2 linked regions of the Hydrogenophaga sp. SL48 genome follow. Each later gene encodes a partner of the first gene's protein in a complex. Links are inferred from orthologs where the notes say so. Each region holds a gene or a part of one and is shown in the gene's direction. Other genes may lie near its edges.

Region 1 (7,624 bases):
AGGGCCTGGCCGACATCCACGAGCGCCTGGTCTCGCGCTTCGATTCTGGCCTCACGGTCGCCATCGAGCCACCCGAACTGGAAATGCGGGTGGCGATCCTGATCAACAAGGCCGCGGTGGAAAACGCCGTCATGCCCGAGGAAGTGGCCTTCTTCGTGGCCAAGAACGTGCGTTCCAACGTGCGCGAGCTCGAAGGTGCTTTGCGGAAAATCCTGGCCTATTCGCGCTTCAACCAGAAGGAAATCTCGATCCAGCTGGCGCGCGACGCGCTGAAAGACCTGCTGTCGATCCAGAACCGGCAAATTTCGGTCGAGAACATTCAGAAGACCGTGGCCGACTACTACAAGATCAAGGTCGCGGACATGTACAGCAAGAAGCGCCCGGCCAGCATCGCCCGCCCGCGCCAGATTGCGATGTTCATCGCCAAGGAACTGACGCAAAAGAGCCTGCCGGAAATCGGCGAACTGTTCGGTGGCCGGGACCACACCACGGTGCTGCACGCGGTGCGCAAGATCGGCGCCGAACGCCAGCAGAACAGCGAGCTCAACCAACAGCTGCACGTGCTGGAACAGACGCTCAAGGGATGAGGGCCCTGGTTTGCGGAAGGCCCGCGCAAAAAGGTGAAAATAGGCGAGTTTTGGGCTCTGAGGGGGCCCTGCTGCAAGCCCGAGGAGTGCGCCGGAGCGGAGCGCCACCAGTCAACCAAGGACGAAAGAGTCTGACATGATCGTTTTGAAATCGACCCAGGACAAGGTGTTGGCTGCGCTGCAGTCGGTCGCGGGCATCGTGGAGCGCCGGCACACCCTGCCGATCCTGGCCAATGTGCTGCTGCGCAAGACCGGCTCGGCCGTGCAGCTGACCACCAGCGACCTGGAAATCCAGATCCGCACCACGGCCCAACTCGACGGCGACGACGGCAACTTCGCCACCACCCTGGGCGCGCGCAAGCTGATCGACATCCTGCGCACCATGCCATCGGATCAGACCGTCAGCCTGGAGAACACCGGCGGCAAGCTGGTGCTCAAGGGCGGCAAGAGCCGCTTCACGCTGCAAAGCATGCCGCCCGAAGACTTCCCGCTGGTGCAGGAATCCGCCAGCTTCGGCCCCGTGTTCGCCGTGCCGCAGAAGACGCTCAAGAGCCTGCTCGGCCAGGTGTCGTTCGCGATGGCCGTGCACGACATCCGCTACTACCTCAACGGCATCCTCTTCGTGGCCGAAGGCAAGAAGCTCAGCCTGGTCGCCACCGACGGCCACCGCCTGGCGTTTGCCAGCGCCGAGCTGGACGTGGAAGTGCCCAAACAGGAGGTGATCCTGCCGCGCAAGACCGTGATCGAACTGCAGCGCCTGCTGTCTGACAAGGAAGGCGCGATCGAGATGCAGTTCGCCGCCAACCAGGCCAAGTTCAGCTTCGATGGCATGGAATTCGTCACCAAGCTGGTCGAGGGCAAGTTCCCCGACTACAACCGCGTGATCCCGAAGAACCACAAGAACATCGTCACGCTCGGCCGTCAGCCGCTGCTGGCCTCGCTGCAGCGCACCGCCATCATGACGAGCGAGAAGTTCAAGGGCGTGCGCCTGAACGTCGAACCTGGCGCGCTGCGTGTCGCGTCGAGCAACGCCGAGCAGGAAGAGGCCGTGGACGAACTCGACATCGACTACGGTGGCGACACGATCGAGATCGGCTTCAATGTCACCTACCTGATCGACGCGCTGCAGAACATGAGCCAGGAGATGGTTCGCATCGAGCTGGCAGACGGCAACAGCTCGGCACTCGTCACCAACCCCGACGACAACGCGTTCAAGTACGTTGTCATGCCGATGCGCATCTGATCGTTCACCGATCCTGCTCCCCCAAGCCCGACCCGCTGCACAGCGGGTTTGGCCTTTCTAGCGATTGAGAAAAGTTCACCATGTCCGAAGCCAACCAGCCCGCAGAAACCGGTTCCGACGCCGTCAACACCGGCGAAGCCGGGGCCGCCAGCTCCAATTTCCAGCCCACCATCGACGCCCACCAGGCCGGCGCGAGCGAGGGGTATGGCGAGGGTGCCATCCAGATCCTGGAAGGCCTGGAAGCGGTGCGCAAACGCCCGGGCATGTACATCGGCGACACCTCCGACGGCACCGGCCTGCATCACCTGGTGTTCGAGGTGGTGGACAACTCCATCGACGAAGCGCTGGCCGGTCACTGCGACGACATCGTCGTGACGATTCACAGCGACAACTCCATCAGCGTCACCGACAACGGCCGCGGCATCCCGACCGGTGTGAAGATGGACGACAAGCACGAGCCCAAGCGCTCGGCCGCCGAGATCGCGCTGACCGAGCTGCACGCTGGCGGCAAGTTCAACCAGAACAGCTACAAGGTCTCGGGCGGCCTGCACGGCGTGGGCGTCTCCTGCGTCAACGCTCTGAGCCAGTGGCTGCGGCTGACCGTGCGCCGCGAAGGCAAGATGCACCAGATCGAGTTCGCACGCGGCTTCGTGCAGAACCGCATCGTCGAGACCAACGCCGACGGCATCGAAGTCTCGCCCATGAAGGTGGCCGGGGACACCGAGAAGCGCGGCACGGAAGTGCACTTCCTGCCCGACTACGAAATCTTCAAGGAGAACAACGATTTCCACTACGAGATCCTCAGCAAGCGCCTGCGCGAGCTGAGCTTCCTGAACAACGGCGTGCGCATCCGCCTGAAGGACGAACGCAGTGGCAAGGAAGACGACTTCTCCGGTGCTGGCGGCGTCAAGGGCTTTGTCGATTTCATCAACAAAGGCAAGACGGTCCTGCATCCCAACGTGTTCCACGCGCTGGGCGACCGCGCCAGCGACCAGGGCACCAACATCGGCGTTGAAGTGGCCATGCAGTGGAACAGCGGCTACAACGAGCAGGTGCTCTGCTTCACCAACAACATCCCACAGCGCGACGGCGGCACCCACCTCACCGGCCTGCGCGCCGCGATGACGCGCGTCATCAACAAATACATCGAAGAACACGAGTTCGCCAAGAAGGCCAAGGTCGAGGTCACCGGCGACGACATGCGAGAAGGCCTGTGCTGCGTGCTGAGCGTGAAGGTGCCCGAGCCCAAGTTCTCCAGCCAGACCAAGGACAAGCTGGTCTCCAGCGAAGTGCGCGGCCCGGTGGAAGACATCGTGAGCCGCCTGCTGGCCGACTACCTGCAGGAGCGCCCGAACGACGCCAAGATCATCTGCGGCAAGATCGTTGAAGCCGCCCGCGCCCGCGAGGCCGCCCGCAAGGCCCGCGAAATGACGCGCCGCAAAGGCGTGCTCGACGGCATGGGCCTGCCCGGCAAACTGGCCGACTGCCAGGAAAAAGACCCGGCGCTGTGCGAGATCTACATCGTCGAGGGCGACTCCGCCGGTGGCTCCGCCAAGCAGGGCCGCGACCGCAAGTTCCAGGCGATCCTGCCGCTGCGCGGCAAGATCCTGAACGTGGAAAAAGCGCGCTACGAAAAGCTGCTCACCTCCAACGAAATCCTGACCCTCATCACCGCGCTGGGCACCGGTATCGGCAAGGCCGGCAGCGAAAGCGCCAACGGTGACGGCAAGGACGACTTCGACGTCGCCAAGCTGCGCTACCACCGCATCATCATCATGACCGACGCCGACGTGGACGGCGCGCACATCCGCACCCTGCTGCTCACCTTCTTCTACCGCCAGATGCCCGAGCTGGTGGAGCGCGGCCACATCTACATCGCGCAGCCGCCGCTCTACAAGGTGAAGGCCGGCAAGGAAGAGCTGTACCTGAAAGACGGCCCGGCGCTCGACGGCTTCCTGCTGCGCATCGCTCTGAAAGACGCCAAGGTGTCCACCGGCGGCGCGACCAACAACCTGCTCGAAGGCGACACGCTCAACGAACTCGCGCGCAAGCACCAGGTGGCCGAACACGTGATCTCGCGCCTCTCCAACTTCATGGACCCCGAAGCCCTGCGCGCCATGGCCGACGGCGTGAGCATCAAGCTCGACACGGTGGAAGAAGCCGAAGCCAGCGCCGTCGCGCTGCAGGTCAAACTGCGCGAACTCAGCACCACCGGCGTGCCCGCCGAAGTGGCCGGCGAGTTCGACGTGCGCACCGACAAGCCCATCCTGCGCATCAGCCGCCGCCACCACGGCAACATCAAGAGCAGCGTCATCACGCAAGACTTCGTGCACGGCGCCGATTACGCGGCCCTGGCCAACGCCGCCGAAACCTTCCGTGGCCTGCTCGGCGACGGCGCCAGGGTCATGCGCGGTGAAGGCGAGAAGCAGAAGGAAGAAAAGGTCGGCGACTTCCGCCAGGCCATGCAGTGGCTGATCAGCGAAGCCGAGCGCACCACCAGCCGCCAGCGCTACAAAGGCCTGGGCGAAATGAACCCCGCCCAGCTCTGGGAAACGACGATGGACCCGACCGTGCGCCGCCTGCTGCGCGTGCAGATCGACGACGCGATCGAAGCGGATCGCGTGTTCACGATGTTGATGGGGGATGAGGTGGAACCACGGCGAGAATTTATTGAAACCAATGCGCTGCGGGCGGGCAACATCGACGTTTGATCTTGTGTAGAGAGACCTGTAAGCTGAGAAACCGAGGCCCATAAATTGAGAAATTTATGGGCCTCTTCTTTTGCATAGTCTAAGCAATGGCGACCATTCACCCTTCGTACATTGGCGTCACCACGCCAAAGAATGCGCCACCCAAACCTGAAATCGAGGAAATCTACGAAGAGGTGATGGCGGTACTTAGACGATTTAGAGCGGAGTCCATCGTCGACGCAGCACTTAACGACCTTTGGAATGCGCCAAAAGACAAGCTAATGGCAATGCAATCTGCTCCTTGGTTAACCCTACTTTTAGTGAAGTGGGCTGTCCAGGACCCCCGGGTTTTAATTCGAGTGGGGCCAAAAATCTCCCACAATACGTTGCACGAACTAAAACAGCGTCTCTGGAATGCCGAGCCTCCTGCCAGTCGAAAAGAAGACGATTTCAATGTCTACTTAATGTTTCGCACCATTTTCCATTGCCAACTCGAATTCCAGAGAAATGAATCCTGGGGATTCCTTAGGTGGGCCAGTTTAATTGCGCCACTCGACAGAAATCATATCTGCCGCCAACTTTTTCGAGAAGAACTCGGCATTGAACCTAATGACTTCATCGACCTAACATTTTTGATATATGCATCAGTACTTGACGGCAATCTGAAAATCGAGAAACGATTTTTAGCACCCTTCAGGAATCATTTTGGCGCGAAGATTGACCGCATATTCGACTTATACGGCCTTAGTCTTCCAGACTTAAGAATTGAACTTCAGAAGCCAAACACTCAGGACATCTATGGTCGAGGTGAGCTTTACGAATTTCCACACCTTAAGCGATGGCCCCTTGTGAAAGCGAGAAACGGATTCTACTTCTGTTGGCATCCCTTAGTTTTTTCAAGAGGAATAGAAGAGTCCGTTCATCTTCGACTATCTAGACATGGTCAAAGATACACTGATTCATTTAGGGAAGGTCTGCAAAACCGCGGCGCCGTGGGCCGATGTGAGACAGTGACGTCATGAAGCAAATGAGCCTGGGCGAGAGCGGATTCGAGCGCAAGACCAAGAGAACGCGCAAGCGCGAGTTCCTCGACGAGATGAACCTGGTAGTGCCGTGGACCGAGCTGGTGTCGCTGATTGCACAGCATGCACCAACGCCTGGCGCCAAGGGTGGTCGTCCGCCGTTTGCCGTGCGAACCATGCTTCGCATTCACTTCCTGCAGCAGTGGTTCAACCTGTCCGACCCGGCGATGGAGGAGGCGCTGTACGACACGCCCATGTTTCGAGAGTTTGCGGGGCTGGACCAGGGTGAGGAGAACTTGCCTGACGAGAGCACCATCCTGCGCTTTCGCCATCTGCTCGAACAACACAACTTGAGCCTGCAATTGCTTGCCACGGTCAACGCCACCCTGGCCGACAAAGGCCTGCTGCTCAAGAGCGGTACGGTCGTCGACGCCACGCTCATTGCCGCCCCCAGCTCGACCAAGAACAACAGCGGCGAACGCGACCCCGAGATGCATCAGACCAAGAAGGGCAACCAGTGGCACTTCGGGATGAAAGCGCATATTGGGGTCGATGCCGAATCGGGCCTGGTGCACACCGTCAAGGCCACAGCGGCCAACGCGCACGACATCACCCAGGCCAGCGAACTGCTGCACGGCGACGAAACCGATGTCTTTGCCGACTCTGGCTACCGGGGCGTTCACAAGCGCGATGAGGTGATCAAGGACCATCCCGAGGTCCACTGGTACGTGGCCATGATGCCCAGCCATCGCAAGGCGCTGGACAAGGAAACGCCCATGGGCTCGATCATGGAAGCGCTGGAGAAAACCAAGGCGCGCATCCGAGCCAAGGTCGAACACCCGTTCCGGGTGATCAAGCGCCAGTTCGGATATGTGAAGGTGCGCTACCGGGGATTGGCCAAGAACACGGCGCAGCTGCACACCCTGTTTGCGTTGTCCAACATCTGGATGGTGCGCCGAACGCTTTTGAAGGAGACCCGAGGATGAGTGCGTCCGAATGCGGCCAACGGCCACGAATCAGGGCGAAATCGGCCAACAAAGCGCCCTCGTGAGCCTGAAATCGCCATCATTTGAAATTGCATGCATCACCTCGCGCCGTAGCGGGTGTTGTGCAGACCTTCCTTAGCAAGGTTTTCGAAAAGTACGTAATCACTCTTGTTCAGCAGGTGAATTTACCCTATCTTACAGAGAAAGATATTAAACAAAGACTAGGACCGGGAAGTTCGTCGGTCGAAGCCATAATTCAAGAAAAAGACTGCAATATTCTTATCGAAGCAAAGATGAGTTTATTTTCGGATGATGTATTAGTTCAAGAGAATACAAAATCTGCATTTGAGAAAACCAAGCACCTGAGGAAAGCAATCCACCAAGGACAGACCATTAGCAATCTAATCCGAAGCAAGCCAGAGTCTTTCGATGATTGCCCGAACAAGACAACAGACTACTTGATTGTGGTTACCAGCCGGGAACTAATAGTCGGGAATGGGCACCAATTGCTGCGACTCTATTCTGAAAAGAATGCCTCTGATGTTCAGATGCAACATCACGTCAAACTCCCCCTAGAGAATATCTTCGTTATCTCAGTCGAAGATTTTGAAAACCTTACTACCGCCGTGCGGGAAGGAAACCTAAATTTACAGTTGACTCTTGAGCATGCCGTTAGTGCCAACAAGCATCCATCCACATCTCAACTGCTCTTTTCGGATGCAATGAAAAAGCTCAATAGCGAGTGGCGACGCCCCCCTTTAATTGAAGCGGCAGTAGAAGAGTCTATAAAGCGAATGGAGGTGCTTCAGAAAGCCACCAATCTGCTTGAGAAGCAAATGGATAATCAACCCTAATTAAGCACAATTGACTCGGACATTCCCTCGCTGACGCCAGAATAGATACGTAGACGCAGTTTTGAATTAACTCTAAACAGGTGCTATGTACGAGTTGACTGTGTGAAAGCGAGGCGGACCAAGGCCTCTTGCCACTTGTTGGCCAAGGTGGTGTGGTTGCCATAGCCGCGGCGCAGCACGACGCGGCCGAACTGCGCGACAACGCGCAAGGCGTATTCCAGAATTTCTGGGGTTGTGTTGTC
Region 2 (4,662 bases), 2.9 Mb from region 1 along the record:
CTTCGCGGGGCAGCCCTTCAAATCGGTCGCGATCCGGTTTGCCGACGACCAGGGTCACAGCTTTCAGAAAAAGGGAGAGTTCGTCGCCACCGCCACCGGCGTGGAAGGCAGCCTGGTCTACGCTGTCTCCAGCGGGCTGCGCGATCAGATCAACCGGACCGGCAGCGCCACCTTCCACCTCAACCTGCTGCCCGACCGCAGCCCGGAAGACGTGCTCAAACAGGTGGCGCACCCCCGAGGGTCGCGCAGCCTCTCCAGCCACCTCAAGAGCCGGCTCGGGCTGGACGGCATCAAGATGGCCATCCTGCACGAGCGGTGCCCCAAGGCCACGATGAACGACCCGGTCGCGCTCGCGGTCGCGATCCAGGCCCTGCCCATCACGCTCGCCGCCACCCGGCCGATCGACGAAGCCATCAGCACGGCCGGTGGTGTGCGCTTCGAAGCGCTGGACGAAGCGCTGATGGTGCAGCGCCGTCCCGGCCTCTTTTGCGCGGGTGAGATGCTGGACTGGGAAGCGCCCACCGGCGGCTACCTGCTCACGGCTTGCCTGGCCAGCGGTGTGGTGGCGGGGCAGGGCGTGGCGCGCTGGCTCAAGGCCCATTGATGGGGTGTCATCACGCCGTCAAGACCCGGGTCTAGAGTTCCACGGGTTCTTTTTGCCCTGTCCTGGAGATGTTTGCCCATGTTCGTGTCCGTTTTGCACCGCCGCCGCTTTTGCCATCAGCTCGCCGCAGGCCTCGTCGCCTTGAGCGCGGGTGCTGCCCAGGCCAATGGCTTTCCTGATCGGCCCATCAAGATCGTCGTGCCGTTCGCGCCCGGGGCCGGCACCGACGCCATGGGCCGCCTGATCGCGGCGAAGCTGGCCGAGTTGCTGAAGATCAGCGTCGTCGTGGACAACCGCGCGGGGGCTTCCGGTGCCTTGGGCGCCCAGGAGGTCGCCAAGGCCGCGCCCGACGGCCACACCTTGCTGCTCGCCGCAGCGCCCTTCACCACGGTGCCCGCCGCGCTGCCAGGTGCGGGCTACGACCCCATCGCCGGCTTCACCCCGGTGGGCATGTTTGCCCACGGCCCGCTCGTCTGGGCCGCGAGCAAAGACCTGCCCGCGAACACCCTGTCCGAGGTGGTGGCACTGGCACGCAGCCAGCCCGGCCGCCTGAACTACGGCTCGGCCGGGGTCGGCGGCATCAACCACCTGGTGCTCGAATCGCTCAAGGCGCACACCGGCACGTTCATCACGCACATTCCCTACCGTGGCATTGCGCCCGCCACCGTGGACACCCTGTCCGGGCAGATCCAGCTGCTCACCGGGACCATCCCCGCGCTCGCACCCTACATCCGGGACGGCCGCCTCAAGGCCCTCGCCGTCACCAGCCAGGGCCGCAGCCCCGCGCTGCCGCAGGTGCCCGGCATGCAAGAGTCGGGGTTTGCCGATGTCAACGTGCTGAACTACTTTGCGCTGGTCGCACCGAAAGGCACACCCGACGCCGTGGTGCAGCAGATCAATGCCGCGCTGGCCCAGGTGGTGGCCATGCCCGATGTGAAAGAGCGCCTGGCCAAAGACGCGCTGGAGCCCGCCACCGGCACGCCGGCGCAGCTCGCGCTGTTCCTGCAAAAAGACGTGGACGGCTGGAAGCGGGTGGTGGAGCGCCAGAAGCTCAAGATCGACGCTTTCTGATCGGGGCTGCCTGGCCCAGACAGCAAAAAGGCCGCTGATGCGGCCTTTTTGCTGTAGCGCGTGCGATGCGCTGAATAAGGTGACGAGCCTTGACCCCGGCACTGACTCCACAGTTAGGGCTGCTTGGTTCCCCACCTGACCCGGTTGGCCGCTTCACCATGCGGGAAGGCCCGTCGGGGTGAATTGTAGGCGATGGCAGCGACCTTTGCCGGACCGGGCGCGGTGAGGGCGCCGCTTAGAATCGACACCATGTCTTACGTCGTCCTGGCCCGCAAGTACCGCCCGCGCAATTTCACCGAAATGGTGGGGCAGGCGCACGTGGTCCAGGCCCTCACGAACGCGCTCACGACCCAGCGCCTGCACCACGCCTACCTGTTCACCGGCACGCGTGGCGTGGGCAAGACCACCGTCTCGCGCATCCTGGCCAAGTCGCTCAACTGCTTGGGCACGGACGGGCAGGGTGGCATCACCGCCGAGCCATGTGGCGTGTGCCAGGCCTGCACCGATATCGACTCGGGCCGCTTCGTGGACTACACCGAGCTCGACGCGGCCTCGAACCGCGGCGTGGACGAGGTCCAGGCGCTGCTGGAGCAGGCGGTCTACAAGCCGGTGCAGGGCCGCTTCAAGGTCTTCATGATCGACGAGGTGCACATGCTCACCGGGCACGCGTTCAACGCGATGCTCAAGACGCTGGAAGAGCCGCCCGAGTACCTGAAGTTCGTGCTGGCCACGACCGACCCGCAGAAGGTGCCGGTGACCGTGCTCTCGCGTTGCCTGCAGTTCAACCTGCGCCCGATGGCACCGGAGACCGTGCTGGAGCATCTGGGTCAGGTGCTTCAGGCTGAAAACGTGCCGGCCGAGACGCAGGCGCTGCGCCTGATCTCGCGCGCCGCGCGCGGCTCCATGCGCGACGCGCTCTCGCTGACCGACCAGGCCATTGCCTTCGGCGGCGGTCAGTTGCAGGAAGCAACCGTGCGCCAGATGCTCGGCGCCGTGGACCGCTCGTATGTGCTGCGTCTGATCGATGCACTGGCGCGGGCCGACGGCGCCACGGTGGTGGACACGGTCGACAGCCTGCGCACCAACGGCCTCAACGCCGCGTCGACACTGGAAGAAATGACCGGCCTGCTGCAGCGCATGGCCGTGCTGCAGGCGGTGCCCGAACGGCTGGCCTTGCAGGAATCGGACGACCCCGACACCCCCGAGATCGTGCGCCTGGCCCATGCGCTGCCGGCCGACGAAACCCAGTTGCTGTACAGCCTGTGCCTGCACGGCCGTGGCGAACTGGGCCTGGCGCCCGACGAGTACGCCGCGCTCACCATGGTGTTGCTGCGCCTGCTGGCGTTCAAGCCTTCCGGCACGACCCCTGTGGCCGCGGCGGAAAAAAAAACACTGAAAACGGCGGTTGAGGCGCCTGCTGCGGTTCCGCCGGCCGCGCCTGCGCCGGTGGCATCTCCACGCACGCCTGCGGAGGTTCGGCCTGCCCAGGCCATGGCGAGCCCGGTGGCCGCGCCTGTTGCGCCACCCGCGACGCCGTCACCACCGGCTCCCCTCAACGTTCGAACCGTGACCGAGGCGTCCGCCCAGCCAGTGGCCACCCGTCACGAGGTTCTAGATGACGACGATGGCCCGCCCTGGGTGGAAGACCCGGAAGAGCCACCAACGGACGAGGGTGTGCAGACCAGCCGCCGTGTCGTGGCGATTCCGGTGCGCGAGGCGGGCCTCTCTCCACGGCTGGACCAGCTGCGCGAGCCCGGTGAAACGGTGCGCTTGCCTGAGCTGGTGACCAGTGCCGAAGGCGATGTCTGGTTTGACGCGGTGATGCAGCTCGTGCGCGCCGAGACGATCACCGCGCTGGTGCGCGAGCTGGGGCTGCAGTCGCAGCTGGTGGCGCGCGACGCCGACCAGTGGGTGCTTCGCGTGGAGCGCGAGTCGCTCAACCAGGGCAACACCCGGGAACGCCTGGGCACGGCGTTGAAGACGCTGGGCCACGATATCCGCCTGGTGGTGGAGATCGGCCCGGTGAACGACTCTGCCGCGCTGCGCCTGGCGGCCGAAGCCGCGCGCCGTCAGCGCGAGGCCGAACAAATCATCCGGGACGACCCCTTCGTGCAGGCGATGATGCGCGACTTTGGCGGCAGAATCGTGCCCGGCACGCTCAAGGCCACGGACATGCGCCCCCACACTCCGCCGCTGCGCGGGTCGCTGCCCCCCGAGGGGGTTGAGCCGCCTCGGGGCGGCCCGGCGGCGGCTCGCTGAGCCTTCTGAATTCATTCTTTTTTCCAATCAGAACACAAGGATCACCATGTTCAACAAAGGACAACTCGCCGGTCTCATGAAGCAGGCCCAGGCCATGCAGGACAACCTGAAAAAAGCCCAGGACGAGCTGGCTTTCATCGAGGTCACCGGTGAATCCGGCGCTGGCCTGGTGAAGGTGCTGATGACCTGCAAACACGACGTCAAGCGCGTCACCATCGACCCCAGCCTGCTGGCCGACGACAAGGACATGCTGGAAGACCTGGTCGCCGCGGCCTTCAATGCGGCCGTGCGCAAGGCCGAAGAAACGTCGAACGAGAAGATGGGCAAGCTCACGGCGGGCATGCCTGGTCTGCCGGGCGGCATGAAGTTTCCCTTCTGATGGCCCGCCGCCCATACGCGTGACCGCCACCCACTCCCTGGAACTGCTGGTGCAGGCGCTGCGGCGTCTGCCGGGGGTGGGCGTGAAATCGGCGCAGCGCATGGCATTTCACCTGCTGCAGCACGACCGGGAGGGTGCGCTGCACCTGGCGCAGGCGCTGCAACATGCCTGCGCCGAGGTGAAACACTGTGCGCTCTGCCACACCTTCACCGAAAAAGACATCTGCCCCACCTGCCTGGACGCGCGGCGCGACCGCAGCCAGCTGTGTGTGCTGGAAACACCCGCAGATCAGGACGCCATGGAGCGCACCGGTGCCTACAAGGGCCTGTACTTCGTGCTCATGGGCAAG

The links. Proteins that work in one complex are often made in the same cells at the same time.
Region 2: the proteins of dnaN (region 1) and dnaX are in contact, whole or in part, in a cryo-EM structure (PDB 8GIZ), measured with the Escherichia coli proteins. The link is inferred for Hydrogenophaga sp. SL48 from one-to-one orthologs.

The regions. Positions count from the first base shown.
Region 1 is NZ_CP063400.1:4,411,880-4,419,503, forward strand. Bases 1-2,776 are described here. They hold dnaN (DNA polymerase III subunit beta), read left to right. Parts: upstream 1-723; coding sequence 724-1,830; downstream 1,831-2,776. Other genes in these bases: dnaA (chromosomal replication initiator protein DnaA), read left to right, coding at 1-587; gyrB (DNA topoisomerase (ATP-hydrolyzing) subunit B), read left to right, coding at 1,911-2,776. Also shown: more of gyrB, read left to right, coding at 2,777-4,541; IM738_RS20860 (hypothetical protein), read left to right, coding at 4,628-5,542; IM738_RS20865 (IS5 family transposase), read left to right, coding at 5,539-6,528; IM738_RS20870 (hypothetical protein), read left to right, coding at 6,618-7,382. UniProt on the Escherichia coli protein: Confers DNA tethering and processivity to DNA polymerases and other proteins. Acts as a clamp, forming a ring around DNA (a reaction catalyzed by the clamp-loading complex) which diffuses in an ATP-independent manner freely and bidirectionally along dsDNA.
Region 2 is NZ_CP063400.1:1,467,558-1,472,219, forward strand. What follows is about bases 1,538-4,429. They hold dnaX (DNA polymerase III subunit gamma/tau), read left to right. Parts: upstream 1,538-1,924; coding sequence 1,925-3,934; downstream 3,935-4,429. Other genes in these bases: IM738_RS07000 (Bug family tripartite tricarboxylate transporter substrate binding protein), read left to right, coding at 1,538-1,675; IM738_RS07015 (YbaB/EbfC family nucleoid-associated protein), read left to right, coding at 3,981-4,313; recR (recombination mediator RecR), read left to right, coding at 4,333-4,429. In the rest of the region: IM738_RS06995 (TIGR03862 family flavoprotein), read left to right, coding at 1-604; more of IM738_RS07000, read left to right, coding at 683-1,537; more of recR, read left to right, coding at 4,430-4,662. UniProt on the Escherichia coli protein: Part of the beta sliding clamp loading complex, which hydrolyzes ATP to load the beta clamp onto primed DNA to form the DNA replication pre-initiation complex.